Rubinisphaera margarita: one gene and its partner. The protein of the gene in region 1 interacts with the protein of each later gene in a pairwise test. Links are inferred from orthologs where the notes say so. Each region holds a gene or a part of one and is shown on either strand. Other genes may lie near its edges.

Region 1 (7,790 bases):
GATGTACATCGCCGGACGCAACCGAATCCCCTCGATCCCTTCCAGGGCCCGGATGTTGGCTTCGCTGTAGTTGCTCGGTTTGTTCGTTTCTTCCATCGTTGTTCCTGATCCGTGTCGGATGTGTTGAAAACGTTGTATTTCGCCGGACAGTCCTTCGCCCGCGCCAATGGTCTCTGGATTCCGATTTCCTCATCCGGCTGGCGGCTGAGGATCTGTCTGAATAAGGGGAAATGTGGGTTCCCTCGTATTGAACCCGCATCGTCAATCTCCCCATTTCCGCTGTTCTTGTCTTCTTCCGTCTGAAGAGAGAGCACGCTTGCTATCCCTGAAGGACGACGGAGCTTCTCTCAGTGACCTCGACTCAGTCCCGCGTTCAGACGGAACTTGAGGTTTGTGATCTGCATATCGGGCCGGGCTTTCTTCAGAGCCGCCAGAATCGGACGGCGATGAAAGTTCGACAGTTCGCTCATCAGAACGGAGTCGGTCACTTCGACAAGCAGAACCCGGTTTCGCAGCGAAACGACCCGGGTGTTCGGTTCGATGGCTTCGTCGACACAACTCTTCCAGAGTAGACTCAGCTCTCGCGACTCCATCACGCGGCCGATCTTCCGAGCCGCAATCACTTCCCGTAACGAGCCGGCCAGCGATTGCGGACCGCCACCTCGAACCTGCAGCTCCTGACGACGCTGCTGCATCACGTGCTGAATCAACTCCCGTTGATCTTCATCGAGTTCTTTCTGAGGCTCCGTCACAGACTCGATCCCTGCTCGACAACTCCCGACCCGTTGAAACGTCCACTCCGTGGGAACAGTTTCACGCATCCCGGGCCAGCGGCATGATGACATACTTGTATTCTTCTTCGCAGCGGAACACGGCCGGATCTTCGCCGCCGATCAGACCCAGCTGAATCGTCGTTTCCGGCTCCAGTACCCGCAGAAACTCGGCGACGAACCGCGGATCGAACATGATCGCCAGCTCGTCTCCGTCGTAATCGATCGGCATTTCGACCTTCGACTGCCCGACATCGGCTGCCTGGGATTTCAAAGTTACGGTGCCCGGCGTGAAGACGAAATCGACGCCGCGGCTCTCATCGCTGGTCACAATCTGGGACTGCCGCACGAGGTTATGGAAGGGGCCTGCGACCAGATCGACTGAAATCGGAACATCACTCGGCAGCACATCGCGGAAGTTCGGGAAACGTCCTTCCACCAGGCGGGAATAGATCATGCAGTTGCCGCTGCGAACGGTGATTTCATTATCGCCCGGGGCGAGCAGGATTTCCGCGTCATCCCCTTCGATGCTGCGTTCAATCAGCGTCATGGCCTTACGGGGCACCACGATCGAACGGGTCTCGGAAACTTCTCCCTGGGTGCCGGACACGGCTTCCATGACTGCCAGACGACGGCTGTCGGTGGCGGCCAGGACCATCTGAGTCGGAGCCATCTCGACGAAAATCCCGCCGAGGGCGTAACGCGTGCTTTCATCATCAGCCGCAAAAATCACGCGGCGAATTGCCTGTCGCAGTGCTTGACCCGAAATCGCGTAACAGGCTTCGGCTGAGAATGGAGCCACATCGGGAAACTCGCGGGGATCTTCCACCGGCAGCCGGAACTCGCTCTGTCCAGCCTGCACTTCGAGCAGGTCCTCGTTGACGTTCAGCACGATCTCATCGACGGTCACTTCGCGGAGGATCTGCATCAGACGGGCGGTCGGCAGCAGAACTTCGCCGGTCGATCCGGTTTCGACTTCCGGAATCTGGTATCGCATGCCGATTTCGAGATCGGTCGCCATCAGCATCGCCGAACCCGATTCAATCACGAGCTTCGTGTTCTTCAGAATGTCTTTCGGAGTTCGCGACGGAACAACTCCGGCGACGGTCTGCAGAGCGCCAGCCAGGACATCCCGTTTGAATTTCAGTTGCATAGCGACGTCGTCTCGTACTGGGGAAATTTTCGGCCTATCATTTACTTCAACAAGGCCTGTTATCTTAGCGAAATCGGCCTGAAAACGGAATCGTGGCCCGCCTGTTGCAAGTGGGAAGGAGACGGAGATTCCAGAGCGTCTCCCGGAAGACGTCGCATGAAATTCTCAACGATGGTTTTCCACACCGGAGAGGACCGCAGGTCCCCTCCTTCTCTTTAAAGATTCTTAATTCAGTAACATTATTAAAAGGGGCGGCCAGAATTGTGGATAACCGGCATCCAATATTTCGTAAGGCATGAATGGTCATTGTGTTACGAAAATTATAGACAGCGGAAATGGCGTTGAAAAGGTGTTGCCGGGTCGTGGAGTTCCGGTGTGAAGCCGTGGATAACTGGGGCGGTTATCCACAGCAGAGAATTTCGCCGCATAACCCACAATCGAGCCCGGGATGAAGTGACGACCGATCCACAAGTTTTCGACATGTCTTGAAGTCGATCGGGAAGCGATGTTCATCGCAGCTTCTTTGCGGCCAACGGTTCCCCACTGATCGATTTGAGTGCAGCAGTCGCAACAAATTCTTCCACCAACGGAGTGGCCGATCCGATTTCAGACGGGTCGTAACGCCACAGGAGGCGGTGTCCTCCGTGATTTTAACGATCACAACGGCCCGCTCAGCTTACCCTGCACATGGCGCAGAATGGTGTGGCTTCGTCATGCACCCTCTCCGACGGATGAGCCGCCCGGATTGTGGTTATTCTTCTGGGCTGAAGAACTCGCCGCCGGTCAGCGGACGGCCTCGCAGATAATCAGCCGTTGCCATCGCTTTCTTCCCGGCCGGCTGCAGGCGGTCGACTGCGATCACACCATTTCCAGTACTCACAAGCATCCGGGAATCGCTTTGGACGACTTCGCCGGGTTTACCGGAGACCTCCAGCGAATGATCGGGCGTGATCTGGAGGATCAGCATGCGTTCCGAGGAGCCATCGAGACGATGGAGAAACGTGAACGGATTCGGCCAGGGCTGCATGGCGCGGATATGACAGTCGAGTTCAGCGGGCGACTGAGACCAGTCGATCAGTCCCTGTTCCTTGCGGATTTTCGGCGATTGTGTGACCTCGGTTTCATCCTGAACCAACGGTTTGGCTTCGCCGGCTTCGAGTAACCGAACCGTTTCGAGCAGAGCCTCGGCTCCGATTTCCGCCAGACGGTCGTGCAGTTCTCCGGAAGTTTCGCGGGGCTGGATCTCCGTTTCCATGCGAACGATCATGGGGCCGGCGTCGAGCTTTGGCTCGATCCGGAAGATCGTCACGCCTGACTTTTTGTCTCCCTTCCAGACGGCGTACTGCACCGGGGCGGCGCCACGATGCCGAGGCAGCAGCGATCCGTGGAGGTTGTACATCCCAAGCCGCGGAATGTTGATGACCTCCGCCTTGAGGATCTGTCCGTAAGCGGCAACAAGAACAACGTCGGGCCGCAGAGACTGCAGTTTGCGGATCGACTCCTGCGTGTTGATCGATTCCGGCTGGAGCACCGGGATGCCGTTGGCTTCCGCGAACTCTTTCAACGGATGCGGATGCGGCTTCCCCCGAGGGTTGAGCCGGTCCGGCTGCGTGATCAGCGCGGTGACATTGTGTCCGGATCCGACCAGAGCCTTGAATCCCGGCAACGCAAAGGCGCCGGTTGCCATCATGACCACGTTGAGTGCCATTGTTGTCCTGCTTCCGTTTCAGCAGTAGAGCGTGAGACTTCGAAAGGGCGGCACAAACAGGGATTGCTGTGCGTCTTCGACGAGATTCTTTCATCATCAGGGATGGCACAGCGATTGATCTCTGTGTTGAACGCTCACCGTTCACGGTTCGACGTTATGCAGCAGCAAGAGGCTGCACCACCCGGAATTGAAAGTCCGGACCATTCTTTGTTATCCGAGTTTACTGCCGTTGCTACGGTTTTTCGTCCACAGACAGGAATGTCTGTCCCACTGGCTTCTGATGACGAAGTGGGTTACGCGTTGCCGGCGGCCAGCTGTTTCAGGGTTTTGGTCAGTTCATCGTCGCTGGGGATTTTGTCTTTGCCCTGAGCATCGCGGAACTGGGCTTCGAAGTCATCGACCACAGCCGCCACTTTGGCCCGTTCGACTTCGGTCATGCGATCGATGAAGAGAATACCGTCAATATGGTCGTTCTCGTGCTGGACAGCCCGGGCGGCGAGATCGTTGAGGTCGTAGCTCATCAGTTCGCCCTTGAGGTTATAGGCTTCGACGGTGATTTCCGCCGAGCGTTCGACCGGACCATACAGTTCCGGGAAGCTGAGGCAGCCTTCTTCACCAACTTCCTGGCCACGGCGTTTTTTGATCACCGGGTTGATGAAGACGATCTCTTCATCCTTTTCTTCCGGTTCAGCCGTCAGGTTAATGATGAACAACCGGTAGGGAAGGGCGACCTGATTGGCGGCCAGACCGATTCCCCTGGCGTCATACATCAGTTCGAACATCTCAGCCACGGTCTTCCGCAGTGAGGCATCGATTGCGCGGACGGGAGCCGACTTGAAGTGCAGAGCGGGATGAGGATAAAGGACGATTTCCATGAAGAAAGCCTGTTTGTAGCGGCGTTTGGTCTGTTTTTCCGCAGTATAGTGCGACCGGGAAGTGAATTGAAACGTCGTCTCCGGCCCCGGGAAGTTCAATAGTCACGGCCGGCGGTCGTATGCTATTCTTGAACTTTGCTGTCCGGTTCGTGTCAGTCCCGACAGTCGCAGATTTCAGACCAGAACGCTCCTCCGATACTTGAGAAAACGAACGAATGAGTCAGACCGAAAACACGATGGACCAGATCGTCGCGCTGTGCAAACGCCGCGGATTTCTGTTTCAGTCTTCTGAAATCTACGGGGGCATCAACGGGTTCTGGGATTACGGCCCGCTGGGCACTGAGCTCAAGCGGAATGTCCGGAACTCGTGGTGGGCCGACATGATCGGTCGTCACGATGAAATCAACTGCCCCGAGGGGGCTCCCTCTGCTTATTCTATGGTCGGGATCGAGTCGTCAATCATCATGCACCCGCAGGTCTGGAAATGTTCCGGGCACTACGACCTGTTCCACGACTTCATGGTCGACTGCACCGAATCGAAAAAGCGATACCGGTTCGACCACGTGAAGGGTCGCTGGGCCGAAGCCGAGAAGAAGACACGGGGCGTCGACGGACAGCCCGGCACGTCGGAGCAGATGAAAGTCTTCATCACCACGATGGACGCCGGCGAAGAGACCGAGCAGCAGCTCGTTGAAAAGGCGCTGAAGTTCTTCGGCCTCAAGGCGAAGTACAAAGATCAGATCGACTGGCAGGGCGAAATTATGCCGCTCGAAAAGCTGGATGATCTGAGCCAGGCGGTTGCTCCCGATGCCAGCCGCGTCGGCACGATGACCGAACCGCGCGAGTTCAACCTGATGTTCAAGACGACGCTCGGAGCGCTCGGCGGGGCGGAAGACGCGGCGTTTCTGCGTCCTGAAACCGCTCAGGGGATGTTCGTCAACTTCAAGAACGTGGTCGACAGCAGCCGCGTGAAGCTGCCGTTCGGAATCTGTCAGATCGGCAAGAGCTTCCGCAACGAGATCACGCCGAGAAACTTCACCTTCCGTTCGCGTGAGTTCGAGCAGATGGAGATCGAGTTCTTCTGTCGTCCGGATGAAAGCGCGAAGTGGTACGAATACTGGCGGAACCGTCGTTTCGCCTGGTACACCAGCCTGGGCATCGGCTCGGACAAACTGCAGCTGCGGGAACATCACAAAGAAGAGCTGGCTCACTACTCGGTCGGAACGGCTGACATCGAGTACGCCTTCCCGTTCCTGACGCCGGGCGAGTTCGGCGAGCTCGAAGGGGTTGCTCATCGCGGCGATTTCGACCTGCGTTCGCACATGGAAGGTAAGCTCGATGGTAATCTGAAGCTGCAGCTCGACGAGAACGGCCAGCCGAAGCATCGCGGCAGTGGCAAGGATCTGAGCTACTTCGACGATCAGGCCCGCGAACGCTTCGTGCCTCACGTGATCGAACCATCGGCTGGAGCCGACCGGGCGACACTCGCGTTTCTGTGTGAAGCCTACACCGTCGACGAAGCACCGGACGACAAGGGCGAGATGCAGACACGAACGCTGCTGAAGTTCCACCCGCGGCTTGCTCCGGTGAAAGCGGCAATCTTTCCTCTTATCAAGAAGGAAGGCATGCCGGAAACGGCGGCAAAAATTTACGCCGAGTTCCGCGAAGCCGGTCTGAACGTCGATTACGATCAGCAGGGAGCCATCGGACGTCGGTACCGTCGACACGACGAGATCGGCACGCCGTACTGCATCACCGTTGATGGACAGACGGCTGACGATCAGACGGTGACGGTTCGCGATCGTGATACGCTGGAACAGGTCCGCGTTCCGATCAATAAGCTGACTGAAGAGATCCTCACCCGCCTCAAGGGGTAGAGTCGAGCATCCGCAAGGGGCTGCGGTCCCTGCAGCCGCAGCTACGAAATTCACAAGACCCAGCCCCGTTTGGCTGGGTCTTGTCGATTCGGCTCTGGATCGCTGAATTCCGGGGCTCTGGAGCGAATTGCCGATTGCCAGAAGAATTCCCGCAGGATAACATTTGCGCACCTCGTCGAAACTTCCGATACTCATCGGGGTTCCATCGACTGAGATGTTGCTTCTGGCGTGCCTGCTGCCGCACGTCCCGACGCTACTGAGCGGTTTCTCGTCCTTTCCTTTCATCTCTCTGGAGATTCGTATGCGCACTTCCTCCGTAGTAGCCCGAGATCGGTCTGCTTTCACACTGATCGAACTTCTCGTGGTTATTGCAATTATTGCGATCCTCGTGGCCCTGCTGCTGCCTGCTGTCCAACAGGCTCGCGAAGCGGCTCGACGATCGAGCTGCAAGAATCAGCTCAAGCAGATCGGCCTGGCTCTCCACAACTACCACGACACCCACCGCGTCTTCCCTTATGGGGCGATGGGCCGACCAAACTCGGCGACCGCTCCGGCGAACAACATGGGCTGGCAGGTCATGATTCTGCCCTTCGTCGAAGAAAGCGCCCTGTATGACCTCGTCGATTTCAACCTGAACTACACGGCTGCTGCCAACGTGGCCGTCAGTCAGAACAAGGTCGACTCGTACTTCTGTCCCAGTGCCCGCAGTACCGATATCTTCTCCACCACGGCTGCCGTGTTCACGAACCACTACGTGGGCGTTGCCGGAGCCAAAGGACCGCGACCGGCTCCATTGACGGGCAGTTATGGCCACTTCGGCAATACGACGACCGATCATGGCGGGGTCGCGAACAACGGTCTGCTCGGGCGGAATACCTGCTTCGGATTTGCTGACAACACAGATGGAACTTCCAACACGATTATTGTCGGCGAAGTATCGGGCCGGCCGGAAACGGGGTTCACCAACGCCCTTCGTCCGTGGACTCAGGGATTGAGCAACGACACAGGCGGTGCGGCGATGTATTCCAGTAAGAACGTTCAGAGAACGATTAACCAGCTTCCGAACGTTTACACCGGCGGCACGGCGACACGGCTGTTCAACGATGTCGCATTCAGCAGCCAGCACACCGGGGGAGCTCAGTTCTGCCTGGCCGATGGATCCGTCCGTTTCCTCTCGGAAAACATCAGCTTCCAGACCTATCAGGGTCTTGCGACCCGTGATGAAGGCGAAGTGATCGGCGAGTTCTAAACGAAACCGTTGGACGGGAATCTGATCGACAAAGAACCGGATCGCACCAGGTGTGGTCCGGTTCTTTTCTTTTGTCCTATGTCTGTTCGGCGATGACGGCGGCGATCTGATCCGGGGTCAGCCCGGCGCATTCGACGGTCACCTCGGCGTACTGCTCA
Region 2 (6,553 bases), on another replicon or contig:
GCTCCGCGACGTCGGCCTCGGCTACCTCGCGCTCGGCCAGCCAACACGCACCCTGTCCCGCGGCGAAGCCCAGCGACTGAAACTGGCCTCTTATCTGAATGCCGCCAGTGGAACCCAGATGCTGTTCCTCTTCGACGAACCGGCCAGCGGGCTGCATCCGAGCGATATCGCGACCCTGCTCAAAGCTCTGCGACGCCTGGTTGAGCAGGGACATTCGGTGGTCGTCATCGATTACGAGCCGCAGGTGATCAGGCAGGCCGACTGGATCATTGAACTTGGGCCGGGAGCCGCTGCTGAAGGTGGATGCGTCGTTTTTGAAGGCCCGCCAGCGTAATCTCCCGCTTCGAGCCCCAGGAATAACCCGACCGACGGTGTCCTTTTTGCCGTCCATTCGTCGGCGTCGGCGCGACCTTCTCAGTGAATCCCCTCTTCGGAAATCTGCTCGGTTGTGACTGCGGAGACCTGTTCGTCTTCTTCGGTGATGCGGGTCGTTTTCCAGCCGCCGTGGGCGAACCAGGCGATCGCCACCAGGGCGACGATGATGTTCGTAATCGGGAAGGACCACCAGATTCCCGCTTCGTTCAATGACGTGTGCTTCGACAGGATGTAGGCGAGGGGGAACTGCAGCATCCATTGCGACACGAGGGCAATGACCATCGCGATCAGCATGTTGCCGGAGGCTCGAAAGGTGGCCACGAGACTGTACTGGAGCCCTGCTCCGCCCCAGGCAAAACACATCACCCGAATGAACTCGCTGCCGGCCTGAATGACAGCCGGATCGTCCGGCACGAACACGGCGACGATCTGTCGAGAGAAGTTGTAAGCCACGATTCCGGCCACAGTCAGAATGCCGAATCCCCAGCCGGCTCCGAGAATCGCGACCTTCTCGGCTCGTTCGAACTGACCCGCGCCGATGTTCTGCCCGACCAGAGTCGCCACCGCCATCGACAGGCCCATGGCCGGAATGGAAACGAACTGCATCACATTCACGCCGACGCCGTACGAGGCAAGCGTCACCGTGCCGAAACTGGCGACGATAAAGGACAACACCACCATTCCCAGACTTCGTGTCGACAGTTCAACCGAGCCCGGCAGCCCAAGAAAGAATGCTCTGCGAATGTAGGGCAGATCGGGGCGGAAGTCTTTCCACTGCAGTTGAATCCCATGTCGGCCAGCAAAAAAGATCAGCATGCCGATCAGAGCGGCCAGCCCTTGTGTGCTCAGCGTCGCCATCGCGGCTCCCATCACGCCCTGGGCAGGCATCGGCCCCCAGCCGAAAATGAAGAGCGGATCGAGCACGAAGTTCAGCAGCACGGTGCCGAGCACGATGAAAAGCGGAATCCGCGTCTGCCCGACGCCCCGCATGAGGGCCTGAAACATTCCGTACAGGAAGACGAAAACAATTCCAACGAAGGAGACTCGCATGAAGCCGAGCGCTCCCTCATACACCTCGGGGGCAACACCCAGCCAGCCGAGCAGATTCGGCGTTAAGAAATAACCGGCCGAGCCGAGAATCACCGAGGTGAAGGCCACCATGAGCATGGTTTGGGCGGCGACATGATTCACCATGTCCTGCCGGCCAGCCCCCATGTATTGAGCCGTTAACGTGGCTCCCGCAATGGCGAGTCCCGCTCCCATCGCGATGACGAGAAACGTCACGGGAAAGCCGATGGAGACCGCAGCAACCGCGGCTGCTCCCAGCCGCCCGACCCAGAAGGCATCGGTCAGTTGATAACCGGCCTGCAGCATGTTGCCAAGAATGATCGGAATCGAGAGTCGCAGCAAAGCGGCTCCGATGGGCCCTTCCAGCATGAACTTCTGCCGATCGGATAGCATCTCGTCACCGTCGTAGGTCGATTCAGGGGACAGCCATAAAAAAGACGAGCATCCACTTGAGGAATGCTCGTCCTGATTTCACGTCGTCGAATTGTCGGTCGCTTAACCGCGATGCTTGCTCAGCAGTTCGGCAATCTGAACCGCGTTCGTGGCGGCTCCCTTGCGGAGGTTGTCGCTCACGCACCAGAACGAAAGACCGTTCGGGTTCGAGATGTCCTTCCGAATTCGCCCGACGAAGACTTCATCGGAGCCGTCGCTGTTGCTGGGCATCGGGTATTGCCCGTTGTCCAGATCGTCGACGACGGTGATGCCCGGGAACTTCTCGAAGGCTTCGCGAGCCTGTTCCGGACTGATCGGCGTTTCGGTTTCGACGGTGATGCTTTCGCTGTGACAATTCCAGACCGGAATTCGCACGCAGGTCGGATTCACCTGAATGTTGGGGTCGCCGAGGATCTTACGGGTCTCGTAAACCATCTTCATTTCTTCGCTCGTGTAGCCATCGACCTTGTGGCTGCCGATCTGCGGGATCGCGTTGAAGGCGATCGGATGAGCGAAGACCTTGTACTGGTAGTCATCTCCCTGCAGGCGGGCCTGGCTGCCGTGAATCAGATCTTCGGTGCCAACGAGGCCGGCTCCGCTGGTCGCCTGATAGGTGCTGACGATCACGCGACGAATCGGCGAGATGTCGTACAGCGGCTTCATGGCGAGCACCATCTGCGTGGTCGAGCAGTTCGGGCTGGCGATGATGCCTTTGGCGTTGATGGCGGCTTCCGGATTGATCTCCGGGACGACGAGGGCAACTTCGTCCTTCATCCGCCAGTAGCCGGACTCATCGATGACGGTGGCTCCCGCCTTCACAGCAGCCGGCAGGTATTTGGCGGCGACGTCGTCAGGCGTGGAGGCGATGACCAGATCGATGCCTTCGAAGGCGTCTTCGGTCAGTTCCTGCAGTGTGTAGGCTTTGTTCTTGAACGTAATTTCGGTGCCGGCAGAACGGGCGCTCGACAGGAATCGAAACTCCTTCGCCTCAAAGTTACGCTCTTCGAGCAGTTCGAGAATGATTCGGCCCACGGCGCCGGAAGCTCCGACGACTGCAACAGTATTAAACACGCTAATCCTCCGATGGTCGGATCACCGCCTGCGCGCTGGGTGCCTCCGACCGGTTTGCGAACACTTGCTTTCGACCGCGATGCCCTTGCGGGCTCTGATTCAATGTCTGTCTGCAGCCAGTTACGGCGTCTGCGACAGTAACGTTTTCTGAATCAAATTCCGGCAACATGCCAGTTTTCCGGAGATCGTCCCTCGGCCCGGTTCGCATAAGTTCTGCGAGGGAAGTTCCGGAAACACCTTCAGACCTGACCGTTCCATTTCGGCCTGACTGCTCTGAGAAATCTTCAAGTGGGGCGAGTCACCATCGAACCGATGGACTCGAACTCACGCACCTGAACGTCTCCACGAGGATCGAGACGTCTCTCAGTATCGTCTCCGGATACCGAGAAATACCTGGCTGATCTGGCTGGGATCTTCAACAAGGTCGGAGTTGCTCGACCACGCGAGCTTGATCCGAGATTCTCCCCGTTCCCCTGTGTCTGAAGGTGGGGTGTATTGTGACAAAATCGTCCGGGGGATCAATCGTGAACACTTTGCTCCGCAGCGAATTGACGGTTTTTGCGGACATGCGACGCACGGCCACCAGTCACGCTGAGTTGACACTCGCTCAGAACGGCGTACCTTGGGAGCGTTCCCATCGAACTCCATTTATAGGCTCCTCTCTACGAAAGTGAAGTGCACGTCGATGGCAAAGCCGGGCGATCCCTCCGAAACGTGGTACTCGGGAATCACCCGATATCAGTGGTTTGTCCTCTTCATCGCTTCGCTGGGATGGATCTTCGATGTCTTCGAAGGTCAGATCTTCGTCGCCAGTATGCAGGAGGCGATGCCCTCTCTGGTGCCTCCAGGAACCGACAGCGGCACCATCAGCTACTACAACTATCTCGCAAATGGCGCCTTTCTTCTGGGCGGCTCGCTCGGCGGGATCATGTTCGGAATGCTCAGCGACCGGATCGGCCGTAAGAAGACGATGGGGCTCACGATTCTCTTCTACTCGATGTTTACCTGCCTGTCGGCTTTCGCCCAGGAGTGGTGGCATCTGGTGGGACTGCGATTTCTGGTCGCCATGGGCGTCGGCGGCGAATGGGCCGTCGCCAGCAGCATGGTGGCCGAAGTCTTCCCCCGAAAAGCCCGGGCCCATGTTGGTTCGATTTTCCACGGTTCCAGCGTTTTCGGAACCTTTCTGGCGATCGCAGCCGGGACATTTCTAATTGGCAATGCGGCGATCCATGCGTGGGCGGCGAGCCCGGACATGGCGTGGATTGGCGAATATATCGACCCGACGACCTTGCCCTGGCGACTCGGATTTCTGCTCGGCGTCCTCCCGGCCATTCTGATTATCTGGATTCGTCTGAGTCTGAAAGAACCCGAAGGCTGGCAGGAAGCCCGGGAACGGGCACGGACTTCGGAAGAGCCGGGACAGCAGATGGGGCGGCTGTCCGATCTGTTCAGCAGCAGCTATCTGAAAGTGACATTGATTGGCGTCACCCTGGCCGCTTCCGCCATGGCGACGTTCTGGGGCGTTCACATTTACGGCAAGAACCTGTTGCTGGCTCAGGCGCGAGAAGATGTCCTGGCCCGAGCGAAAGCGGATACAGATGACGCGGAATCGATGTCGGACGAAGAACTGCTCGCTCCCCACAAGCCGGAGCTGAAACGCTGGGAGATGCTCAGCATGCTGCTCAACACCCTCGGCGGCGGCATCGGCCTGGTGGCGTTTGGACCGATCAGCCAGCGAATCGGCCGCCGCGGTGCCTTTCTGCTTTACTATCTGGGCGGGTTCGCCTGCGGTCTGATTCTGTTCGGAGTCCTGTACTCTCATGGCTCGCTTTTGGTGAATCTTATGTTCCTGCCGATCTTCGGCTTCATGACGCTCGGCGTGCACGCCGGGTTCGCGGTCTACTTCCCGGAACTGTATCCAACGCGCATGCGGGGCACCGGAACCGGATTCTGCTTCAACGCCGGCCGCCTCGTCGCCTGCCCCGTACTGCTGGTCGTGGGACTGATGCAGGACACCTACACGTGGTTCACGCTACCGGTTGCCGCCTGCGCAATGAGCACCCTGTTTCTTGTTGGAGCGATCACACTCATCGTCGCCCCGGAAACCCGCGGCCGCGAACTGCCGGAATAGAACGCCGGATTGTCGTTGTTTGGGATGTGAGTCGTAATGGGTGCCATGCCCACGCTCGCGTGGGCATGCATTGGGCGCTCCCTGGCAGCAGCGGCATCCTGCCGCCGAAGGGACGCTCCACACCTCATCGACGTCTGAAATGGATGACGCGTGCGAACGCCAGATCACATGTGACGCTCTTTCCCGCAGCGACGCACATCGGCGGCAAGATGCCGCCGCTACGATTGGCTCCCCTAAAATGGTGAGGGGATTAGCAGCAGCGGCTGCTCGAATAGTACCAGCTTGCCTTGAGCTCCGATGTTCCGTGTGAAGAAGAGCAGAAACACGTAGAACCCGCACACGGCGAGCGAGACGAGGCTCCAGAGCCAACGCCACAGTCGATGCGGCTCTTTCGTTCGCGTTGTCGACCAGTAACAGACCCAGCCGAGAAAGATACGGGCGGGGTAAATGGCCGCGATGAAGACGATCGTCATCATCCACAGTGCGTCCTGCGGCGGCGCGACGATCTTGAACAGATACAGCACGAGGCTGAGTGCATAACCGACAAGCAACGCCAGTGTCCACAGCAGTGGAGCCCTGCGAAACAGCAGGCGAGCCTCGGACAGTCGCCGATACGCGGAGAACTTCTCCTCTCGGGCATACCCGGCCTGAAGAATCGGAGCCCAGCTGCACACCAGCGCCAGCAGCACCCCGCCCAACAGAGTGACCAGAATCTGCGGCCCCTGAGGAGCATTCGCAGAGGCGTACAGTGCGGTCGGCAGCAGCGTCCACATCAGCACACCAGCCGCCCCGAGCAACCCTAACATGACGTTTCGACGGATCTCCAGATCACGCACGAACTCGCCAACCACGGCTGATCGGGCTTCCAGAAACTCTCCCGATCGACCCTCTCGATAAAGCACTCGCAGATTTCGCCGTGGTCGAAAGAACCGCAGACCTCCCTGTCCGACACACAGCGCAGCGGACAGATGAACAAAGGCGGCAATTGCAACGACCGTCGTCAGAATCTGCAGAAAGACGGTCGAACCAGATGTCGGATCGACGAGGGCCATGTCACTCGCGAATCCGCCCAGGTAGCGCAGCGGAAGAATGATCACGGCGATTCCGAGCAGCGTCCCGCCGAGTTGGCGAGCTCGTCCGAGCAGGGGAAATGCTGACGAAAACTTGCCCGTGCGGGCGATGTTCCCTTCCGCCTGAATCAGATACCCGAGCGCCCAGAGATTAAGAACCGGTACGGCTGCGACAACGGCCAGCAGGACGACCAGCGAAACGAAACTGAAGACGGCGACGAGCACTCGTCTGGCGAGTTTCAGTCCGCCGCGGATCCCCCCGACGAGACGAGTGGACAACGAACGCCGTCGTGGAACGATGAACACCTCGGCGGCCGCGTCCTCAGAAAGGACCGGTTCTCCGATTGTTTCATCAGTCACGACTGCCGGGGGAGAATTCGCCATCGCTTCAACCAGGGGCCAGAAA

Evidence for each region.
Region 2: the proteins of def (region 1) and L1A08_RS02945 interact in binary tests that used the Escherichia coli proteins (3 or more experiments, as listed by UniProt). The link is inferred for Rubinisphaera margarita from one-to-one orthologs.

The regions. Positions count from the first base shown.
Region 1 is NZ_JAKFGB010000015.1:72,422-80,211, forward strand. The notes cover bases 2,716-5,587. They hold def (peptide deformylase), read right to left. Parts: upstream 4,507-5,587; coding sequence 3,925-4,506; downstream 2,716-3,924. Other genes in these bases: fmt (methionyl-tRNA formyltransferase), read right to left, coding at 2,716-3,631; L1A08_RS16620 (glycine--tRNA ligase), read left to right, coding at 4,722-5,587. Outside these bases: L1A08_RS16595 (DNA gyrase subunit B), read right to left, coding at 1-96; L1A08_RS16600 (DUF721 domain-containing protein), read right to left, coding at 348-752; dnaN (DNA polymerase III subunit beta), read right to left, coding at 814-1,923; more of fmt, read right to left, coding at 2,675-2,715; more of L1A08_RS16620, read left to right, coding at 5,588-6,383; L1A08_RS16625 (DUF1559 domain-containing protein), read left to right, coding at 6,685-7,632; L1A08_RS16630 (shikimate kinase), read right to left, coding at 7,709-7,790. UniProt on the Escherichia coli protein: Removes the formyl group from the N-terminal Met of newly synthesized proteins. Requires at least a dipeptide for an efficient rate of reaction. N-terminal L-methionine is a prerequisite for activity but the enzyme has broad specificity at other positions.
Region 2 is NZ_JAKFGB010000007.1:161,766-168,318, forward strand. Bases 943-3,717 are described here. They hold L1A08_RS02945 (aspartate-semialdehyde dehydrogenase), read right to left. Parts: upstream 2,947-3,717; coding sequence 1,939-2,946; downstream 943-1,938. Other genes in these bases: L1A08_RS02940 (MATE family efflux transporter), read right to left, coding at 943-1,836; L1A08_RS02950 (MFS transporter), read left to right, coding at 3,632-3,717. Also shown: L1A08_RS02935 (hypothetical protein), read left to right, coding at 1-334; more of L1A08_RS02940, read right to left, coding at 415-942; more of L1A08_RS02950, read left to right, coding at 3,718-5,077; L1A08_RS02955 (hypothetical protein), read right to left, coding at 5,311-6,531.